DNA from 3 places in the Paenibacillus paludis genome. Region 1 is predicted to be linked to each of the others. Evidence: predicted binding sites of a transcription regulator. Region 1 holds the regulator's gene; each other region holds the start of a gene.
The links. The regulator Rex, encoded in region 1, represses fermentation and respiration genes when NADH is low (regulators of the CRP and FNR family bind a similar motif). The targets are predictions, from matches to a motif close to TTGTGAAATATTTCACAA.
Positions count from the first base shown of each region.

Region 2: adhE (bifunctional acetaldehyde-CoA/alcohol dehydrogenase) is a predicted target of Rex. The motif match lies at 3,082-3,099, and genes of this name have one in related genera.
Region 3: nirB (nitrite reductase large subunit NirB) is a predicted target of Rex. The motif match lies at 2,962-2,979, and genes of this name have one in related genera.

Region 1 covers NZ_JBGJZP010000036.1:34,517-42,123, forward strand. The annotation lists gene ACAN56_RS34610 (amidohydrolase) at 46-1,347, opposite strand; gene ACAN56_RS34615 (redox-sensing transcriptional repressor Rex) at 1,334-2,026, opposite strand; gene dinG (ATP-dependent DNA helicase DinG) at 2,116-4,977, opposite strand; gene ACAN56_RS34625 (hypothetical protein) at 5,094-5,735, opposite strand; gene panD (aspartate 1-decarboxylase) at 5,849-6,232, opposite strand; gene panC (pantoate--beta-alanine ligase) at 6,225-7,115, opposite strand; gene panB (3-methyl-2-oxobutanoate hydroxymethyltransferase) at 7,117-7,607, opposite strand, start outside.
Region 2 covers NZ_JBGJZP010000002.1:275,773-283,379, forward strand. The annotation lists gene pflB (formate C-acetyltransferase) at 1-124, opposite strand, end outside; gene adhE (bifunctional acetaldehyde-CoA/alcohol dehydrogenase) at 385-3,006, opposite strand; gene ACAN56_RS04605 (ABC transporter substrate-binding protein) at 3,449-4,921, opposite strand; gene ACAN56_RS04610 (carbohydrate ABC transporter permease) at 5,056-5,928, opposite strand; gene ACAN56_RS04615 (carbohydrate ABC transporter permease) at 5,930-6,853, opposite strand; gene ACAN56_RS04620 (response regulator) at 6,968-7,607, opposite strand, start outside.
Region 3 covers NZ_JBGJZP010000002.1:294,805-302,411, forward strand. The annotation lists gene ACAN56_RS04660 (formate/nitrite transporter family protein) at 1-34, opposite strand, end outside; gene nirD (nitrite reductase small subunit NirD) at 64-405, opposite strand; gene nirB (nitrite reductase large subunit NirB) at 431-2,857, opposite strand; gene ACAN56_RS04675 (hypothetical protein) at 3,084-3,782, opposite strand; gene ric (iron-sulfur cluster repair di-iron protein) at 3,980-4,648, opposite strand; gene ACAN56_RS04685 (MerR family transcriptional regulator) at 4,843-5,934, opposite strand; gene ACAN56_RS04690 (hypothetical protein) at 5,994-6,716, opposite strand; gene ACAN56_RS04695 (winged helix-turn-helix transcriptional regulator) at 7,150-7,467, opposite strand; gene ACAN56_RS04700 (hypothetical protein) at 7,593-7,607, opposite strand, start outside.

The DNA.
Region 1 (7,607 bases):
CTTAATATATGAAACGTCATAAAGCCAACTGCGGCGGCAGTCGAATTAACGCTTCAGCAGCCCTTCAAAAGTTTCTTGCGCCTTGCGGCGGATTTCTTCCTCGTCCAGTGTCAGGCACTGACCATGCTTCACAACCTGCTTGCCGTTCACCCAGACATGCTCGACATCCTTGGCGCTGGCCGAATACACGGCGTGGGAGAGCAAGTCGCTATGCGGCAGTAGATGAGGCTGGTCAATATCAATTGCAATAAAATCAGCCTTCATCCCCGCTGCAAGGCGGCCCACCTGGTTCAGGAAGATTGATTCCGCCCCGTATTGCGTGGCCATCAGCAGCGCTTCCGGTGCCGGAACTGCGGTAGGATCACCGCTGACTCCCTTATGGATCAATGCTGCAAGCCGCATTTCCTCGAACATATCGAGATTATTGTTGCTTGCCGCCCCGTCCGTACCGAGCGAAACTTTGACTCCGGCTCTCAGCAGCTCAGGCACCCGTGCAACCCCGCTGGCAAGCTTCAGGTTACTTCCCGGGTTATGGGACACACCCACCTTGTGGCGGGCGAGGATTTCGATCTCCTCATCGTTCAGGTGGACACCATGGGCGATTAAGGACGGGCGGGTGAACATCCCCAGCTTCTCCAGGTGCGCTACAGGACGCAGGCCGTAATCAGCGGCATTCTGCTCCACTTCACGCAGCGTTTCCGACATATGCGTATGCATCGGCAGGTCCAGGTCATGTGCCGCCTGCACAAACCGCATGAAAAAGTCCGGAGGACAAGTATACGGGGCATGCGGTGAAATCATGGTTGTAATTCTGCCGTCAGCCTTGCCGTGCCAGTTGCGGGCGAAAGCAACAGCTTCCGCAAGCTTCTGATTCTGCACTTCTTCAGGACATAGACCAATAACACCGCGCATCAGCACCGCACGGATGCCGGAGTGTTCGACCACCTCGGCCACCCGGTCCATATGATCATACATATCCAAAAAGGTGGTTGTGCCGCCTTTCAGCATCTCCAGAACGGATAAGGAAGTGCCCCAGTAGACATCATCTCCGGTAAACTTCTCCTCCATCGGCCACATTTTCTCCTGCAGCCAGGCTTGAAGAACCATATCATCCCCATAGCCGCGCAGCAGCGACATCGCAGCATGGCCATGGGTATTGACCAGACCCGGCATGAACAGCAGCCGGCTGCCGTCGAGCGTCACTGTGCCTTCTTCAATAACGGGCTTCTCTTCCCCTATGTATGTGATCAAATCATTTTCTATAGTCATATAACCGCTCAGGACCGGCTTCTCGCTTCCGGGAACCAGAAAACGTCCGTTTGCAATTATCATCTTATTGCTGCTCATCTGTAATTCCTTCCTTTCCATCATGTAAATAATACGCCAGACTTTGCAGGTCAGTCGTAAAGTCGGCAGCATGAATACGGATGGTTGCAGGTGTCTTCAGAATGACCGGTGCAAAATTCAGGATCGCCTCGATGCCCGATTCTACCAGAATATCAGCCACATTCTGTGCTTCGCTGTCCGGTACAGTGATGATCCCGATCCGGATTCCCTGATCACGGATGGTCTGACCCAGCTCCTCCATCGGCTGAACCGTAAGAGAGTTGATCTTTTGTCCAATCTTGGGAGCATAAGAATCAAATACAGCGGTGATTTTCATGGTATCCTTCAGATAAGCATTGTAATTGGACAAGGCATGACCGAGGTTACCGGCACCCACCAGGGCCACGTTGATTTGTTGATCCAGCTTCAGAATATGACGGATCTTTTCGATGAGATAAGACACGTCATATCCAATGCCTTTTCTGCCGAAATCACCAAAATAGGCCAGATCCTTACGAATCTGTGCCGGATTAAGGTCCAGCTTCTGCCCGAGTTCCTGAGAAGAAACGGTTGAGATTTCACGCTTTTGGAGATCGTTCAGGAAACGCAGGTACACTGGGAGTCTGCGTACGACGGCCTCCGATATTTTATCCGATTTCATGTTTTCTCCTCCTAATTTAGAATTGCACTGACGCGATATCGTATGACAACCACGTGCAGTGCCCGCTCTGCGAACGGGACACAGCCTATGGTACAAAGAGATGGAAAAAATTTATAAACGATGACAGATTAGGAAACGCCGCCCTCTTCAAGCCATTCCGCAATCCGCGGAACCATCTGATCGGTAAGCATGTGCTCCATCTTCGGACCAGGGAGTGAATACAGGAAGTACTTCCCGTAATAAGCTTCGATGACCCTGGTATCATATACTATAACAATTCCCCGGTCCTGCGCTGTGCGAACCAATCGTCCAAAACCCTGTTTGAACCGGATCACTGCTTGTGGAACAGACATTTTCATAAAAGGATTCTTCTTCTGGGCCTGCAGAAGCTCCGCCTTTGCCTCGGCAAGCGGATGATTCGGCGGCTGAAACGGCAGCCTTACAATCGCAAGACAGGTCAGCGCCTCGCCAGGGATGTCGACTCCTTCCCAGAAACTGCTTGTTCCAAGCAATACCGATGCAGAGCTGTCCTGAAAACGCCGGATCAGCTTGCTGCGGCTGCCTCCTTCCACACCCTGGCCCAGAACCGTAATGTCCTGGGAAGCCAAGGCCTCTTTCAGCGGATCGTAAACCTGGCGCAGCATTTTGTAGGAGGTGAACAGCACCAGCATCCGCCCCTTGGTCGCCGCCGCCGCTTCAGCCAGCGAATGCACCAGCTTGTCTACAAAACGCGCATCGCCTACGCTGCCCTTAACACTGGGGAAATCGCGCGGGATGACAAGCAGAGCCTGTTCACGGTACTTGAACGGTGAAGGCAGCAGCGCTGTCATGAGACGCCCTTGCTCAGAGGCTTCAGAAAGACCAAGGTTGTCAATCATGAACTGAAAGGACTTGTCGACCGATAACGTGGCCGAGGTCAGCACTATGCTCTTCTTCTTGTCGAAGAACAGATCCTTGAGCTGACTGCTTACATCGACAGGCACGGCGTAGAGCTGAAGCGACTTGCCCCGGTAGTTGCCGCTCCCTTCCATCCAGTACACGATATTATCGTCACTGAGACCCATAAAGAAGCGGATTTGTTCCCGGATGGATGCCAAATCCTTGAACAAGCCTCCGATATCGGTCACCAGGCTGTCCGAAGACGACTGACTCTCCGTATCGCGCATCTCGCTGAGCATTTTGTCACCCCTGCGGATGATGTCGCTCAGGGCTAAGTTCAGCGTATTCTCCAGCGCCGCCAGTTCTTCCCAATCTTTGGGCTTGCTCCCGGGAAGCAGGCGTGTGACCAGCTGGCCGGCTTCACCTGCCGCTGCATCGCTGCGTTCGGGCAATAGGCCGAACAGCTTGTCGCTCAGTGTATCCCAAGTTTCCTTTACGGTAAGCAGGTCGGGATAGATTTTATCGATTACGCCGCTCCACTCCGAAGCCTGCTCACTGCCCGAGGACTGCAGAGTCTGGCGCAGTGCCGGCAGCTGGCCGCTGCGGCTGTCTTTATACAGCCTTGTAAGCGTATGAGCTACCGTGAAATACTTCATTTGCATGCCCAGATGCTTGCCGGCCACATCCTCCAAATGATGGGCCTCGTCAATGACAAGATGCTCATAAGCCGGAAGCAGCTGGTGCCCGGCCTTGACGTCTGCGAACAGCTTGGAGTGATTGGTAATGACCACATCGGCAATCCCTGCTTCATGTTTGGCCCGGTGGTAGTAGCATTTGCGGAACCACGGACAGGAACGGCCCAGACAGGAATCGGTATCACTGGCTACCGTCTCCCAGAAATCCCCGCCGCGACCGCTCAAATTCAGCTCCTCATCGTCACCCGATTCCGTCTGGGTCAGCCATACGATCATTTGCGCTGCCGTAAGCGCTTCTTCCCGGGGACTTACGAAGTCCTTTTTATTTATTTTATGTTCAAACTTGCGCAGACACAAATAGTGCCCTCTCCCCTTGAATATCGCAGCCTTAAACGGGAAAGGCACAACACTGGTCAGAAGCGGGATATCGCGTTCGCGCAGCTGATCCTGAAGGTTGATGGTATGGGTACTGACCATAACCTTCTGCCCGGTACGTACGCTCTGATAAATGGCCGGCAGCAGATAACCAAGCGATTTGCCGGTACCCGTGCCTGCCTCGATCAGCAGATGCTTGTCCTCCTGAAGGGCCGTATTCACTTCGCCAATCATGATCTCCTGGGCTTCCCGGCTTTCATATTGCGGAAGCGTATCCTTAAGCCGTTTGGTTACCTCGGCCATATAATCCTCAAAGGATACATTCTCCACAGGATTGCCAACACCTTCTTCTCTTGGAGGCGCCAGCTCAGTCCAGTCGCCTACAGCCAGTGCAAGCTGACGGTAAAAATTCAGCTCTCCTTCCGGCTGGAAGGTCTCCATCTCGCGCTCCCGCAGCAGGCCGTCAAAATACCAGGCCAAATCACTGTCTTCATCGGCAAACAGCTCGTTAAGCCGCTGAATGGTCAGCAGAGGCAAGCTATACAGCTCTTCGAGACATTTAAGCAACACAATCGCTGTAGCTTCTGCGTCACTGTCCGCCTGGTGCGGACGGTCATGCGTGATGCCAAAATGGTTACTTACCGCACCCAGCTGATAGGTCGTTAGGGACGGAAAGCATATTTTAAGGAAATCGATCGTATCCAGAATCCGTCCCTGAAACGGCAAATAGCCGCAGCGGTCTAAAGCATTCTGCAAAAAATGGAAATCAAAAGCAACATTATGTCCAACAAGCACTACATCGTCAAGCAGCGGGACGAGCTCCATCATCATCTCATCCAGCTCTGGCGCATCCTTCACATCTTCATCGGTGATGCCGGTCAAGCCCGTAATAAAAGGAGGAATCGGTGTTCCGGGCTTGACGTAAGAACCATACACCCGGGAGATGGACCGGTCTTCTTCTATAATGGCAAGGCCAACCTGGATGATCTCACCCACAGATTGGGTTCCCGTAGTTTCAAAATCAAGCACGGCAAATTTCATTATAAGTTCTATTCCCTTTCACTTGAGACTCTTTATCAGCATAACAGAAGTTACGAAAAAAGGCGATGCACACCGCTTGTTGAAGTGGATGCATCGCTTAAATGAGTGGGCTATGATTACAAAAGCGAAACAAGCTGATTTCCGAATTGCAGCTTTCCTCCCCGCCTGCGGCAAACCTCCAGATTGACATTCGGTTCCGGGAGTGCCGGGTCATGGAGCAGAGAAAGGCTGAACAGCTCCCTTGCCTCATTGAAGCGTTCCTGGGAAGCTCTGATACACCCCAGCGCATTGTAGATCATCGCCTTCAGCTTGTTCTCGCGAATCAGCGCAAGCATATGATCCAGATGCCCCCATGCGGTCTCCCCGTCACCCTCCTGCAGATAGGCCATGGCCAAATACAGGCGGGCCGCCAGACTGTCGGGGTGCTGCGCAATAACTTCCTTAAATTGATCAATACACTTCCGGTACATCAACAGCTTGTAGTAGCCCTGCCCTCTGACAAAAGAATCCATGGCAAGCTCAGGCGCTTCCTGCTGCGGCATCTCTTCGTCCGGCTGTGGCGGAAATTCCGCATGTTCCCGGAAATGACTCAGCTTCTCGGCAAAGGCGAGCCACTCGTCCATAACCTCATCGCTAAGCCGGTGAAGCATGTTGTACTTGCATAAAAGATCATCCCGGCGGGCACCCTCCGAAGTGGGGTAATCCGTGGCGATCTCCTGAAGCATCTTATTCATCTCAGCAAATAATTGTTGAAACACGGGACATCCCCCCCTTACTGAAAATGAAATCAGCCTAAGCTTGCCTGCCTTCATTTTTCGCAAGTGGGGGGCTCTTCATCCCTGCCATTGATTACATGGCTTAGGTCCGGTGATTAAGCAATCGTAGCATGAATCTCATGATCGGCCAGCTTCACCGGCTTGTTCTCGCCATCGACAAAAACTACAGTTGGTTTATGCCCTGCCAGTTCCTCGGCGGACAGCATCGCGTAGGAGATGATGATGACAGTATCCCCCGGCTGAACAAGCCGGGCCGCCGCTCCGTTCAGACAAATGACGCCGCTGCCGCGCGGTCCCGGAATGACGTAGGTTTCCAGCCGGGAGCCGTTATTGTTGTCGACAATCTGCACCTTTTCGTTCTCAAGCAAATCCGCTGCTTCCATCAGGTTCTCATCGATGGTGATACTGCCCACATAATTCAAATTGGCTTCGGTAACCGTTGCCCGGTGTATTTTGGATTTCATCATATGTCTAAACAAGGGTCGCAACCTCCTTGGGATTAAATACATTATTGTCAATCAGACGGGTTCTGCCAAACTTCACGGCAAGTGCAATAATGATTTCGCCTTCAGCATCACTCAGCAATGAAGCATCATTCAGCGTTTCCAGGCCCGGGAAGGTCAATATTTCCGCATAATCAATGACGGCAAGCGGAGAAGCTGAAATGACTGACACCAGCAGTTTCCGGGCATCTTCAACCGTCCGGACCTTACCTTCTTCCATGGCTTGGCGAACTTCACGCAGCGAACGGGACAATACCAGAGCCTGGCTGCGTTCCTCTGCACTTAAATATACATTGCGTGAGCTAAGCGCGAGTCCGTCACCTTCACGGATGATCGGGCAGGCCACGATTTCAACATTCATATTCAGGTCAGCTACCATCCGGCGCAGAACCGCCACTTGCTGGGCATCCTTGAGTCCGAAAAAGGCGTAATCGGGCTGTACCATATTGAACAGCTTGCTTACGACTGTGGTGACTCCATCAAAATGCCCCGGGCGGGATGCTCCGCACAGCTGTGTGGTCAGCGAAGAGACCGATACCTGGGTGCGGATCGGCTGCGGGTACATCTCTTCCACACCGGGAATAAATACGATGTCGGCTCCTTCACGCTCCGCAAGCTCCAAATCACGCTGCTCGTCACGCGGATAAGAGGAAAAGTCCTCATTTGGCCCAAATTGCAGCGGATTAACAAAAATGCTCATCACTACCGTACTGCTCATTTCCCCTGCCCGGCGCAGCAGGCTTGCATGTCCCTCATGCAGGTATCCCATGGTCGGCACAAAGCCGATGGGAGTATGCCCGCCCTGACGCATATATTCAAGCGCTTCACGCAGCTGTTCAATCGTTCTAACGACTCTCATCTTATTTCGCTCCTTTTCCGGCAGCGCCGTATAAAGATTCCAATACAGTTTCATCCGCATTAAATACATGATTCTCCGCCGGGAAGGAACGGTTCTTCACTTCCTGTACGTAGCTGCCGATTCCCTCACGGATCAGGCTGCCTACATCAGCGTAGGTCTTAACGAAGCGCTTCTCCCGGTAAGGTGAAGCATATTGCAGCAGATCGTGGAAGACCAATACTTGTCCGTCACAGTACCGGCCTGCACCGATCCCGATGGTTGGAATGCTGACCGCTTTGGAAATCGCCTCCGCTACTTCTTCCGTGACCAGCTCCAGCACTATGCCGAAAGCCCCGGCCGCTTCAAGTCCCTTGGCTTCATCAATCAGCCGCTGCGCATCCTTAGGATCCTTGCCTTGAATCCGGTATCCACCGATCATGTTTACGGACTGCGGGGTAAGGCCGATGTGGCCGAGCACCGGCACACCGGCAGCAACCACAGCGGATACGGCCT
Region 2 (7,607 bases), on a different contig from region 1:
CTTCATAAGGCTTGATGTTCTTGGAAATAAATTCGTTAACGTCGACTTTTCTTGCCCATTTACCTTTTGTAAAACTTCTCCAACTCGACTTCACTTCTTGTACATCTTTTTCAATCACCGACATGCTAAATCCCTCCATTTATATTTATTATATTTGTAGAGATCGCGGGCTTGAAGGTTAATCCCGTGTCTCGTGATCCCAAAGATATGGTTGTAATTAAATTCACAATCGCGTCTTCATAACTGGGACCGTTCTTTATATAAACATTTTAGTTTATTTTCTGAAAAAGGACTGTGACAAATATCACCTTTCCGGTGATATTTGTCACTACCATCCCCTTCCATATTAACCTATAACCTTATCCTTTGCTAAGCAATCACCAATTAGTTGTCGAATCTTCCGTAGAATGCGTTGCGGTATACATCAGCAAGTTCAGTAACCAGCGGCAGTTTAGGGTTGGCAGTAGTACATTGGTCTTCAAATGCACGGTCAGCCAGATAGTCTACGCGGGATTCGAAATCCTTAGGATCAAAGCCGAGTTGTTGGAACGACTCTTCAATGCCCAATTTTTTGTTCATGTCGCGGATTGCATTGATCAGGCTGGTTACGCCTTCTTCGGTAGTGCGTGCAGGCAATCCCAGAATACGGGCGATTTCAGCATAACGTTCGTCAGCTACAAAGTGCGAATATTTAGGGAACGAAGCAAACTTCGTTGGTTTCTTGGCATTGTAACGGATAACGTGCGGCATCAGGATGGCATTGGTACGTCCATGAGCCGTGTGGTATTGACCGCCCCATTTGTGCGCCAAGCTGTGGTTGATGCCCAGGAATGCATTGGCAAATGCCATACCAGCCAGCGTCGATGCGTTGTGCATTTTTTCGCGGGCAAGTTTGTCGCCTTCAAGTGCGGACTTCTCCAGGTATTGGAATACCAGCTGGATAGCTTTGATAGCCAGACCATCGGTGTAGTCACTTGCCATAACGGAAACATAAGCTTCAATCGCATGTGTCAATACGTCCATACCTGTATCAGCAACAGCAGTCTTAGGCAAGCTATATACAAACTCAGGGTCGATGATCGCTACATCCGGAGTCAGCTCATAGTCTGCAAGCGGATATTTAGTATTATTTGCAGTAGTTTTGTCAGTAATAACCGCGAAAGAGGTTACTTCCGAACCTGTACCCGATGTTGTTGGAATAGCTACAAATTTCGCTTTGTTGCCGAGCTTAGGGAATTTGTATACCCGTTTGCGGATATCCATGAACTTTTGTTTCAGACCGTTAAAGTCAGCATCCGGGTGTTCATAGAACAGCCACATTCCTTTTGCAGCATCCATTGGGGAACCGCCGCCGAGTGCGATGATGCAGTCCGGTTGGAATCTGTTCATCATAGCTGTACCTTTTTCCACGGTAGTTGTCGATGGATCCGGTTCAACTTCCGAGAACACTTCGATCGCTACAGGGGTCTGGCGTTGACGCAGGTAGTGCTCTACTCTTTCTACATACCCCAGTTTAACCATCATAGGGTCAGTGATAATTGCTACGCGGGTAATATCAGGCATTTTGGCCAGGTATTGAGTGGCTCCCTTTTCGAAATAAATCTTATCAGGCACCTTAAACCATTGCATATTCACGGTACGACGGTTCACCCTTTTCACATTGATCAGATTGATGGCAGTTACGTTTTGCGATACCGAGTTGCGTCCATAAGATCCGCAGCCCAGAGTCAGCGAAGCGATATTAGTATTGTAAATGTCGCCGATGGCGCCATGTGTTGAAGGCGAGTTAACAAGAATACGTCCAGTTTGCAGACGGTTCGAGAACTTCATGATAACTTCTTCATTGTTGGAATGGATAGCCGAGCTGTGTCCCATGCCGCCGAATTCAACAACTTGAGCTGCGCGTTCAATCCCTTGGTCAGCGTTCTTAACCTTGTAGCAAGCCAGAACCGGGCTAAGTTTCTCAGCGGACAGCGGGTACTTGGTGCCTACGCCTTCGAGTTCAGCTACCAGAATCTTCGTTCCGGCAGGAACCTGGATACCGCACATTTCAGCGATTTTCACAGCGGATTGACCTACGATTGCCGGGTTAACCGCACATTTTTCTACATTCATTGCGCCGTTGGTCAGCTTAGCAGCTTCTTCTTTATTCACAAAGTAGCAGCCATTTGCGATCATTTTCTTTTTCACTTGGTCAAAAATCGCTTCTTCAATAATAACAGCCTGCTCGGAAGCGCAAATCATACCATTGTCAAAAGTCTTGGAAAGAATAATGTCAGTAACCGCTTGGTCGATATCAGCACTTTTCTCAATGAAGGCAGGTACGTTACCAGGGCCTACGCCGAGAGCCGGTTTACCACAGCTGTATGCCGCTTTAACCATTGCAGATCCGCCTGTTGCCAGGATAAGAGCGACGTCCGGATTGTTCATCAATGCGTTTGTTTTGTCCATTGTCGGAAGCTCAATCCATTGGATACAGTTCTCAGGAGCGCCTGCTTTCACAGCTGCATCATGAAGAATTCTTGCTGCTGCGGCACTACACTCTTGCGCTGATGGATGGAAACCGAATATAATAGGATTACGTGTCTTAGCGGCAATCAGTGCTTTAAACATCGTGGTGGATGTTGGGTTGGTTACCGGTGTGATACCCATTACGATTCCGACCGGCTCGGCAATTTTTTGGAAGCTATCATATTTATTATCTTCAACGACGCCTACTGTTTTGTCGTATTTAATTCCGTGCCAGATATATTCAGTTGAGAAGATGTTCTTCGTAATTTTGTCTTCGTATACACCGCGTCCTGTTTCTTCTACAGCCAATTTTGCCAGGTACATATGCTTGTCGAGCCCAGCCAATGCCATTGCATGAACGATTGTGTTAACTTGCTCTTGATCCAGCGCCATGTACGCTTCTTGAGCTTTCTTTGCTTTATCCACCAAAATCTGAATATACTCTTCAGCGGTGGTTTGTTTCACTTGGGCGGCGACTTCGTTTTTAACTGCCATCTCCCTCGTCCTCCTGTCAATTTTTAGGTTGTTTTTCTCTACACATTTATCTTATCACATCCTCTTCAACATTTAAAGTGAAATCTTTCACAAAGTATAAAGTTTTTTTTGATTTGTTTTCAAAGCGCTTTCATTTAATCATATTCAGGTATTATTTCCATTTTATATGGTAAAATTCGCTTATATTTGTCCAATCTGCGAACAGCAAAATAAGGACTCTAACCGTATGAACCTGTTACAGGGCTCCACAAAGCATTATTTTTCTATTTATTGGTAATTACATCATATTTCTTTATCTTATTCCTCCCGCCTTATCCTTGATCGCCTCTTCCCTCACCTAACCTTTGGAGAACTATTTACAGCAAAAAGACAGGGGAACAACGTCCCCTGCCTCTTCCGCTTTTTACAATTCATTTATAAAAACTACCATTTTATAAACTTCCTACTCTACTTTAATAGTATCAAAGAATTTCTCCTGCACAGTTTTGGCAGCAGCATCTAGCTGTGCTTTGGAGTCGGTTCCTTTTTTGGAGAACAGCTCCTGAATCACATTGGACAGGGTTGCATAATAATCTTGAGTATTGTACTGTGCTTCCGGTTTGCCGTCCAAGAGGGCCATAATATCCGGGTTATATTGGTACACGATATCGGAATACTTGTCATATACCGCTTTGGTCTTCTTGCCGAACTCGGAATCTGCAGCATAGTAGTCCAGAAGCGGCGGGATGAAGTATTTGCCGTCCGCTTTACGCTGCTGCAGAATAGCGTCGAGCGCATCAAGACCTTTATCGGAGAAATAATCAAAGGTAATGTAACGGAACGCCATCTCCTGCTCGTCTTTTGTAGCGTTAGGATTGATGACCAGATAGTCTCCGCCAAGTACTCCGGTATGCTTGCCGCCTTTTTCAAAAGCAGGCATCGGATAGGTCAGCACATCTGCAGGCTTCAATCCGCCTTGATTCAGCGCTTGCTCAATAACTCCGTCGGAACCCGCCATTACCATGGCCGTACGTCCTTGCTGGAATGCACCTACAGCATCACCCCAGCCAAGTGCCCAATCCTGAGGAATTGCCTCCGCTTCCCATCTCAGCTTCTTGTAGAAGTCCAACGCTTTCACACCTGCATCGGAATTGAAGGTTGCAACAACCTTGCCTCCTTCAACTTTTTGAATTTCTCCGCCCGCTTCGAACAGGAAGTTGGTCCAGTTCCAGCCTGCTTCATTGCCTTTACCCATAGGTGCGATACCGGAAATTCCTTTTTTGGCATCTGCTACACCTTTGGCTGTATTCAGCATATCATCCCAGGTCCAATCCATTGCAGGCACCGCTACACCTTTGTCATCCAGCATTTTTTTATTGATCATTGTCGTGGTAACATAACCCTTCTGTGTGACCCCGTAGACTTTACCGTCAATAATGAACTGGTTCTGCAGCACCGGATTGATCTGATCCTTGTATTCATATTTGTTCCAAAGATCGGTAATATCGGCAACCCAGCCTTTTTCAATCAGGAATTTGGCTTCTGTAGCATAAGTGTTGAAGAAGGTCGGCGCTTCATTCGCAGCCATCTTCACGCCGATTTCACTTACGTTGTACTGCCAGTCGTCTTTAACGATCTCGACGTTCGGATACTCTGCCTGGAAGCGTTTGATCCGGTCATCTTCCTGTGCCCTCATTTCTGTCAAGTCAGGCGTAGGATAGTGAATTTTGATCGTTACTTTTCTCTGAGTGATATCATCCACGGGCGCATCCGTTGGAGCAGCAGTTTTATCCGCCGTCTCAGCGGTAGCTGCCGGTGAAGCGTCCCCTCCCTTATTCCCCTGTGCATTTCCGTTGTTGTTATTGTTGCCGCCGCAGGCGGATAACAACGAGCCGGTCACAAGGAGACAGGCTAATACGCTGGAATATTTACGCATTGAAACTCCCCTTTTCAATTCATAATTAGCTAACAAAATCATCATAAAAGAGAAATCGCTTACAAACGAGGTGTATTTATATTCCTTATGTGTGCATGTTTACGATCTCTGCATGGAAGAAGACATATTCTGATTCAGCCCTTAACCGCTGACAGCGCCACCCCGCGCATAATGAATCTCTGGAAAATCAGGAAGACCAAAATTGGCGGCAGCGAGACTAGAAAAAGAATAGCGAACTTGATATTAGTATTGAGCGCCTTGACGTTGATCACATATTTATAGATCGATGTCGCAAGTGTATATTTGTCCTCACTATGCATGACAAGCGATGGCCAGAACCAGTCATTCCAGGCTGTCGAGAAGATAAAGATCGCCAGTGTGGCGAAGATTGGAATGGACAATGGTACAGCGATTGAGAAGAAGCTTCGCGGTTCCGAGGCACCGTCAATCCGCGCAGCTTCAAAAATCTCAGGATGGAGTCCGTCAAAAAAGTTCTTCAGGAGCAGGAAATAAAACGTATTCGCCCCGGCAGGAAGCCAGAAAGCTGCATACTGGTTCAAGAGTCCGAGTTCCTTAAGATTGACAAAGTTCGGGATCATATAGCTGGTCGCCGGAATAAACAGCGTCATCAGGAAGAAGAAATAGAAAACTCTCTTGAACGGCACATTCATCCGCGAAATACTGAAAGAAGCAAGACCGAGCACGACCAGGGTCATAATCATATTCCCGACAAAAATATAAATCGTGTTCCTGAGGAATTTCAGCAGGTCAATGTAATCCAGTGCATCTTTCAGGTTGGCGAAATGCCATTCCTGGGGGAAAAAATGCGGCGGGAACGAGTTGACCTCCTGATTGGATTTCAGGCCGTTGAACATCGTCATCAGGATGGGATACAGCATGGTAAAGATCATAATCAGGATGAAAAACACCATAATTCCGTAGACGATTTTGTTGCTTGTTTTCTTCAAATCATGTTCGGAAAGAATTCCTCTCTCTGCGCTCTTCATCTTAATTGTCCTCCTTGTTCAGCTTGAACTGTAAAATGCCCAAACCGCCGAGGACAACAAACATCAGCATGCCCAGTGCAGTCGCGGTTCCATAATCCAGTCTGGTAAATGCATACTTCACAATTAGCAGAGCATAGGTCAGCGTCGTCTTATTGGGTCCGCCGTCAAGCAATGCCAGCTGTGATTGGTATCCCTGGGAAGTCGCGATGACCTGCAGGATCAGCATCAGAATAATCAGATTACGCAGTGAAGGAAGTGTGATATGGCGGATACGGGCCCAGACACCGGCACCGTCAATTTCCGCAGCTTCATACCAGTCGCGTGGAATACTGAGCACGGCTGCCAGATAAATCAGCATCCCGGAGCCGAACTGCTGCCAGGTTTCCATGAACACCAGTGAGATCATCGACCACCTGCTGTCCGTCAGAAACGGGATCTGGTCTGCACCCATCGTGCCCAGCAAGGCATTGATCGGGCCTACGGGGTCATACAGCCATCTCCACAGCCCATAGAGCACTACGGCCGGCATAACATAAGGCAGATAAGCCGCAACGCGTACAAAACCGCCGAATTTCCTCAGTTCCGAGATAGCGATAGCAAAAGCGATCGGTACCCAAAAGCCTATAACCAGACAGAGTCCCATATAGTAGACTGTATTTTTGACGGCAATCAGAACATCGGGGTCCGTGAGGGCTCTCGCATAATTGTCCATGCCGACAAAGGTATTGCCTTTAACGAAATCTACAGTATAGAAGCTGTACAGAAAACCTTTAAAAATAGGCACCCACATAAACATGATAAAGATGATGATTGCTGGCAGAAGGAACATATAGCCCCAAAAGTTTTTTTTCCAGCGATTCTGTTTGTACGGTTTGTTCTCGAGCTTCGCCGGCAGCTCCTCGTGTAACGCAGCGGTCTGGTTCATCTTGCTCCCTCATTCCTTTAGTCTTCAGCACTTTGACAAAGTGCTTCCTACCTTAATTGTAGGAAAGGCGGGGGAGGCTGAACATGTCTATATCTACCGAAGTAGTGAGCGTTCTTACTTCTTCAATTCACTGGGGCTGATTCCATAATATTTTTTGAAAATCTTGCTGAAATGCTCCGGTGATTCGTAGCCGACCCGCTCGGCAATCTCATAACGGCGCAGGTCCGTATGCAGAATCATCTCCCGGCTGTCCTCCATCCGCAGCTTAATAACATATTCCCACAGGTTATGGCCCGTATTTTTTTTGAACAGATAGCTTAAATAATTGGGGCTGACATGATTTTTTTTGGCTACCTCGTGAATGGTCAAGCCCTTCTGGGCGTAGTTCTCGTCGATATATTCCTTGGCCTTCTGCACGATCAGATTGCTGCGTGTATGCAGCTCCTCTGCAGAGGGGTCGGCGGTATAATTGTTCCAATTGAAATCTCCGTAGTAGAACACATAATGATCGTTATGTTCCTTGTTCCACAGAATAGCCTTGGAAGCCTGACGGTTCAGCACCTCCATGAACGACAATCCCTTGAGAATCTGACTGATCCCGATCACCACGTTCAGATGCAGATATTTATGGATATTAAAATGCAGACTGCGGCCGAGCATATCCAGCCTGCCCACCTGGCCTGCCGCCGATTCCTCGTAGCTTATCTCATCCCACTGGATGATAACGGTAATTTCTTCCCCGGGAGAATAAAAA
Region 3 (7,607 bases), on a different contig from region 1:
TTTCTACGATGTTCTCGACACTTTGCGTAAACATCTCTCCACCCCGCCATTCCTCATCTTAATTTAGCTTTGAAAAACTGCCTGTTGCAGGCTGACTTTCACGATATCTCCGTCAAGAGAAACGGGAAAGGTTGCTACTGTACCGTGGTCCGGTGCCTGAACCTCGCCGCTGCGAAGGTCAATCTTCCAGTCATACAGCGGATCGTACAAATAATGTCCCGATACGATTCCCTCAGCGAGAGGCCCACCCTTGGGATGAGGGCTGCTGTTCTCTACGGCATAGAAAGCTCCGTCCGAGGTGCGGAATATGGCCAGCTCCAGATTCCCGGCTGTTACAACACGTCCAATTTGCGGCAGGAAACTCTGTACCGGTCCTACGGCGTATTCTTGTTTTGCGCTATCCATTGTTCTCTCTCCTTTTGGGTTATGATTAGACTCTTGCCTTCTCAAACAGCGCGGTGCGGGTGCTGTCGTCATTCAGCATTTTTTTCCAAGGATCAGTTACCTGAGCCAGGGCAAAATCAATCCGTGCAGCCAGCTCCTTACGGTTGTCCTCATTGTTCAGAATCACGTTCTGGATATTTTCCAGTCCCATGCGTTCGACCCACTCCGAGGTTCTTTCCAGGTAGTTCCCGGTTTCACGGTAGTACTGAATCACGGCGGAGCAGATTTCGATCAGCTCATCATCGGTTTTCACCTTGCAGAAGGCATCGGCTATCCGTGGTTTGATCCCGCCGTTGCCGCCAATGAACACTTCCCAGCCGCCGTCGTTGCCGACGATGCCGATATCCTTCGTGCAGGATTCCGCACAGTTGCGCGGGCAGCCGTTGACTGCTATTTTGAATTTGGCCGGCAAATCAAGGCGTTCATATTTACGTTCAATAAAAGCTCCCATACCCATGGAATCCTGTGTCCCGAAGCGGCAGAACTGCGAACCTACACAAGTTTTTACCGTACGAAGCGATTTCGCATAGCCATAACCGGAAGGCATATCCAGCTCTTCCCATACTTTAGGCACATCCTCTTTTTGGATACCGACCAGATCCAGACGCTGACCACCGGTCACTTTTACAACCTTCACGTTATATTTCAAGGAAACATCGGCAATTCGTCTCAGGTCTTCCGGTGTAGTTACCCCGCCGTACATCCGTGGAATAACGGTAAAGGTACCATCTTTCTGGATGTTCGCACTCATCCGTTCATTGACGAACCGCGATTCCTTCTCATCCTCATGGGTATCCGGGTAGATCATGCCAAGATAATAGTTCACAGCCGGACGACATTTGGAGCAGCCTTCCGCTTGTTTCCAGCCCAGCACATTCATAACCTCTTTGGTCGTTTTCAAGCCTTTAGCGGTAATCTCTGCTACAATCTCATCGCGGCTCAAGGTGGTGCATCCGCAAATCCCCTGCTTCGCACTTTCCTGGAAGCTGTCACCGAGAACAAACTGCAGAATCTGCTCGACAACCGGCTTGCAGCCACCGCAGGAGCGGGTAGCTCCGGTGCAGGCTTTAATTTCGTCTACCGTGGTAAAACCGTTCTCCGTAACGGCATCAACGATCGCCTTCTTGGTCACGCCGTTGCAGCCGCAGACAATCTCCTCATCAGCCATCGTTTCGACTGACAAGCCTTTTTTCGCACTGCCTCCGCCGCAGCAGCCCGTGCCCATTACTTCGCCATAAATTTCGTCGGTCATTTCGGTGCCCTGCTTGACCAGCTTCTGCAGACTTGCGGATTCAGTCACATCGCCGAACAGAACTGCACCGACAATAATATTGTTTCTGAGCAGAATCTTCTTATAGGTTCTCTTCCATTCATCTTTAGCCGAAATGACGGTATGCTCCGCTGTTTCAGTGAAATCACCGGCAGAGAAGACATCCACCCCCGAGATCTTCAGCTTGGTGGCTACGACAGAACCTTCATACGGTTGGGTGGAGGCGCCGCACAAATGCTTCGCCAGCACCATCCCCTGCTCGAACAGTGGAGCTACCAGCCCGTAGCAGGTGCCGCGGTGCTCTGTACATTCTCCTACAGAATAGACATTCGCCATCGAGGTCTGGAGATAATCGTTCACGACAATTCCGCGGTTCACCGTGATGCCGCTGTCTTTGGCCAGTTGGACATTCGGTTTGATTCCGACCGCCATCACTACAAAATCTGATTGCAGCTCGGTTCCATCGCTGAAACGCAGGCCGTTTACCCGTTCCTCCCCGGTCAGCTCAACCGTCTGTTTGCCCATGGCAAACTTCACACCCTGGCGTTCAAGTTCAGCTTGAAGCATGGATGAAGCAGTATGGTCAAGCTGACGCTCCATCAAATCCTCCAGCAAATGCACGACGGTAACATCCATACCGAGGTTCACAAGTCCTTTGGCTGCTTCAAGACCAAGCAGTCCACCGCCAATCACAGCCGCTGTGCGGTATTGCTGTGCTGCAGCCAGCATGGCGTCGCAATCCGCAATGTCGCGGAAGCCTACAACTCCATCCTTTGTGCTGCCCGGTACCGGCAGAATGAATGAATTTGAACCTGTTGCAATAATAACTTTATCGTAAGGAACCGACATTCCATTATCTGTAACGATCTGACGGGAGGCTTCATCAATCCGGACAACAGTGGTTCCAGTATGCAGAGTAATATTGTTATCCTCGTACCACTGCCGGTCGTTCAGAATGATATCCTCAATGCTCTTGCTTCCTTCGAGGACATAGGACAGCATTATCCGGTTGTAGTTGGGATGAGGCTCGCTTCCAAAGATCGTAATATCATAAGCGCCGCCAAGCTTAAGGATCTGTTCGATAGTGCCTACGCCAGCCATACCATTCCCTATCAAAACTAACTTTTCTCTCTCCACGGTCACTGTTAAGACCCTCCTTAATGCTTCTGGATTTCTTCATATACATATCTGATAACAAAATTATACGTTTTAAATTTGAAGAGCATTTGTGATTCAAATCACAATAAATGTGAATCTTTTCACATATTTTTATGCCAGCGTATGTAAGGTTTTTTGCTGAAAGAAAAATAGCCAGCTTCCCTTATGCTACCGCTTGCATTAAGGAAATCTGGCTATGCTACTTATCATCTTACCGGAGAACCAGTGAAATCTCGAGTACATCTTGAGGTCTGAGCTTCATATCAATTCCGCTGTCAAGCAGCGTCTTGTCGTTCACTTTCAGCTTCCAGTCTTCACTGGTGAGCGGCGTGTACCCCATGACCGTGATTACCGTCTTGTTGTCTTCCGCCAACTGAACAATTCCGCTACTCTTCAGCAGACCCCTGACAGACAAGTCCTCGCTATAAGATAAAATATGTGAATGTGTCAGTTCAGGCTGCTCACTCCCGCCGTTCACTGTAAGAATAATGGGCAGAAGCGGGGCATCTCCGGCTGCCGGCTTCGCAGTAATAACAATCGCCTGCTCCCGCGAGACTGGACTATTCCAATCGGTTATGATTTTGCCGCCAAGCTGAATCTGCCAGATCATGTCCGGGGCAAGAAAAATTTTATTGACTGCCAGTATGCTAAATCCGTCTTCGGCAAAAGTAACGACACCGCTACTCTTCAGCAGCTCTATAAGCGTTATTCCTGGCTTGTATGCTTCGCTAAGCTGTCTCCCCGAGTTCCCTGCCAGCTCATTATCACCGGCCATTAGTGAAAAAGCAGGGCCTGCAGCCCCGGCTGCGGCATTGTTTCCGTTCGCATCTGAACCAAATGACGAGCATCCGCCTAGCGTCGCAATGATAATTAATCCTAACCATAAACGCCACAGAAATTTCGTGGACATTCCCGGCACCGCCCTCTTCCGCCCGATCATAACCTCAATCATTTTCTCAGGTCTTTAGTCATTATGTATACTATCTTTTAAGAATAACGCAAACTAGCTTTGTTCTCAAACGATAAATTTCGGGCGTTAATCAGGCAGCGAAACGGTGCAGAAGAAAAAAAGTCCCCGCAGGGACTTTGAGAACAGCATGCTCTATTTTACTGATAACGCAGGAACAAGATATTATTCTCCAGATGCACATGCTCGAAGGTCATTCCCTCTAACTCCTCCAGGCGGGCATAGGTCAGGCGGTAGGTTGTGCAGGCATGCTCTGGCGGAGTGAAGTCGTTCGTAACTCTGCGGAGCTCCCGCAAAATCTCACCGGCTCCGTCATGCTCTTCTTCCAGCGTATGCAGCAGCCCGCGCAGCTCGGCCAATCCTTCTTCGCTCGGATTCTCGGAGTAGGCCAGCATCTTAGGGAATTCGGATTCCTCCTCCTTCGCTGTATGCTGCAGCAAATCTTCCCGCAGGAGGTTAAACAACCGGTAAACTTCGCCCAGATGCGGAGAATCCTCGCCATGGACGCGGAATACCTTGGTTACATTCTGACTGATCAGGGGCAGCTCTTCGCGCAAGTACCGGTGATGCTTGTTCACAATATACTCAACCAGCTCAGCGGAAGATGCCTCATTCCATGCAGTGTCTACATCAAGCACAGGATGCTCTTTCAGCAGCTTATGCAGATCTGCAAGCAGTGTCTCCGGGTCAATCCCTTTCTCAGCTGCCACTTCGGCCAGCGGCTTTGCACCCCCGCAGCAGAAGTCGATCCGCTGTCCCTTGAAATAATCTGCCGCCTTCGGGAATTGCAGTACAATATCTCTGACCATGTCCGCTCCGGTAAACTGGATAGGCGCTGCCGCAGAATCGCTTCCCGCATTGTCCCGTGTTCCTGTAATTGTATTATTGAATTGATTGGCCGTCATAATGGCCCCTCCCTTACGTTATTGGTTTCTGTTACCCTTCCACCTTAACGCCCAGAGAAGCTCAAGCTAGTGATTGAACGCACTGAATATATAAAATTTTATTGAACGTCAAATGTAATATTTGATAACTTTGAAAATTCCGAAAGCTCTTCCACTTTTTCATTATAAGCACAAAACGCTTTGCTTAGAATTTTTAGATTTTTAACAAACTTATCATAATATCCAATTTCATTCATCAATCCCCTCATCCCTTCGGATAGATTTGTCAATCTTATATATTCTGCCTGCATATCAGGATCGTGTTCTAATCGGTGAATATAATCAGTAATTTTCTCTCTTTCGTTTACAAGTCCCTCGTCTGTTATGGTAAGCCGTTTCTCGATATAGTCATTAATATGTTTTTCATACTTTTCAATATCTTTAATTGTCAGCTTTTCATACATGTCGACTATTTCCTGTGGATATTTTATCACTTCGACTTCATCTAAGAATTTAACTATGGAAATCCACGCTTCCTCTTTTTCCGGCGTATCTATAGGTTCATTTAAGAAAGAACTGTATTGCATGATCAACATCTTCCCAAAGTTCCCTGGAAAAATACGCTCAATCTGCTTTTTCATAAAACCCTCTCTGCTACGCTCATCCAGCTCAAGAGTTTTATTCAGCACCGATAGTTGTTGTGTTAATTGCAGAAGTCCAATCTCATCAGAATCGAAACTGCTCAGGCTGGATCGAAGCACATTTTTGCTTTTTTCAAGTCTTTTGATCTCATTGTCAAGTCTTACTAAGTGTTGTTCTAAACAATCTTTTAACCTTTGAGGGTTCGATATCATGGTTTTGATATCCTTTAGAGGTACATCAAATTGTCTCAAAACAGATATTTGCACCAATACACCGGCATCACTTTGCGAATACTCCCGATAATTGTTTTCAGGATTAACATGAGGGCTTAGTAACCCTTCTTCCTCATAATAGTTTATTGCTTTTTTGGTAAGGCCCGTAATATCCATAATCGCACTTATTTTCATCAATAACACCTCCTTGTAATAAAATAAGCTAATACCCAAGGGAACAGTCAATAACTTATTTTCACAGCCATAGTTCAGATTGTCCGTACTTATTACTCTCAGCGATTTCAAGCCCAACTCAAAACAGCGCGCACCGATTGTGCCGGCACGCGCTGTTGTCATAGACATTCCCACTGGTTTATTTTTTATATTCTTACCATCCTTCTTGTTATCAAGCTTCGCTATCGAACCGTAGCCTGCATATACGTCCGTTTACCCTCAGAATCCTTCAAATAAGGTCCCAGACCGGCGAAGCGGGAATGGTCTACATAGACTCCTGTCATCCATCGCCCCTCAGTCAGGCCGCCATTCCACTGCAGTACAAGATCGGGAGCTGCGATCCATTCCTGATACACCCTTATGTTCTTTTCTTTATATTCTTTGCTGGGTTTGCCAATCTCGGCCAGCCTTAGATTATTCATATAGGTCGGTACGAAATACGTGGAAATCGTATCGAGATCATCGCCATCCAGAAAGGCTTCTTCGCCCAAGTATGGCTGAAGCAGCACCGTATTCTCATACAGCGACCATATTACAGCCTGCAGCACCATGCTCTGCCGGATGCCATTATGGAAGGTGAACCTGCGCTGCTGGCTGGAGCTGAGATTGTCCGGGACTGCCGATGGTTCCAGGCAATGCCGTTCACAGCCGATGCATTTCCAGCCGGCCGGGCTCTGGATCCATTTCTGAAACACGCTCCCGCTATCGTTATCTCCCTTGTATAAGGAAGATATGATTTCGTAGGGCACTCCAATCCACGCATCCCATAACGAGCCGGGAAGATGTCCGTGCAGCATAAACAACGTCTTGTCGTAAATGAGCTGAACTTTAATTGAGGCGGTCTCCAGCTCGGCAACATCGTCTTTTCCATATGTTATTTCCCGGGAAAACAAGGTGGTTTTCATCTTCCTCGCCTCCTAAAAGTTTTGTTAGCGTTACTTCTATCGAGTCCACTACGACAAAACTACTTCGAAAGCATACACTTAGTTTTGTTAGCGTTACTTCTATCGAGTCCACTACGACAAAACTTACTTCGAAAGCATACACTTAGTTTTGTTAGCGTTACTTCTTCGAGGCCACTACGACAAAACTCACTTCGAAAGCATACACTTAGTTTTGTTAGCGTTACTTCTATCGAGTCCACTACGACAAAACTCACTTCGAAAGCACATTCATATATTTGGTAACGCTCGCACACGTCCGGCAACAGTTTTTTCTATTATATTATATCCTGCGGTTGATTGTGCAAGTTTTATTTGAAAAAATTTGAATAAATTTGAAAAAGCCCCTTTTCCATGAAGCGGAAAAGAGGCGATCAATAGGACACTGAAGCGCGGGCTACTCGACCCAGCTCTCTGCCCAGGACTGAATTTGCTGCATAACCGGCTCAAGTGCGCGGCCCTTAGTGGTTAATTCGTACTCGATGCGCACCGGAGTTTCCGGATACACATGCCTTACCAGAATACCCTCACATTCCAGATCCTTCATTCGTTCGGACAGCATCTTATCGCTCATTGATGGAATCAGGCCGGAAATATCCTTAAAACGCTTCGGTCCACTCATCAATGTCTGGATAATCAGCCCATTCCAACGTTTGCCTAAGAAAGAGAAGGCCGTTTCGAATCTTGGGCACATCGTCAGCTGATGTTCTTCCATTGTTCTCACCTCTCACTTGTGAAACTTACAATTAGTTAGTATATATAATTTTACCACATTTATAGCGTAATGAACATCGTTTACCAAAAAAAAGTTCATTAGCCTACCTTATTATATCCCTGATGTCAATCCATGGTGCC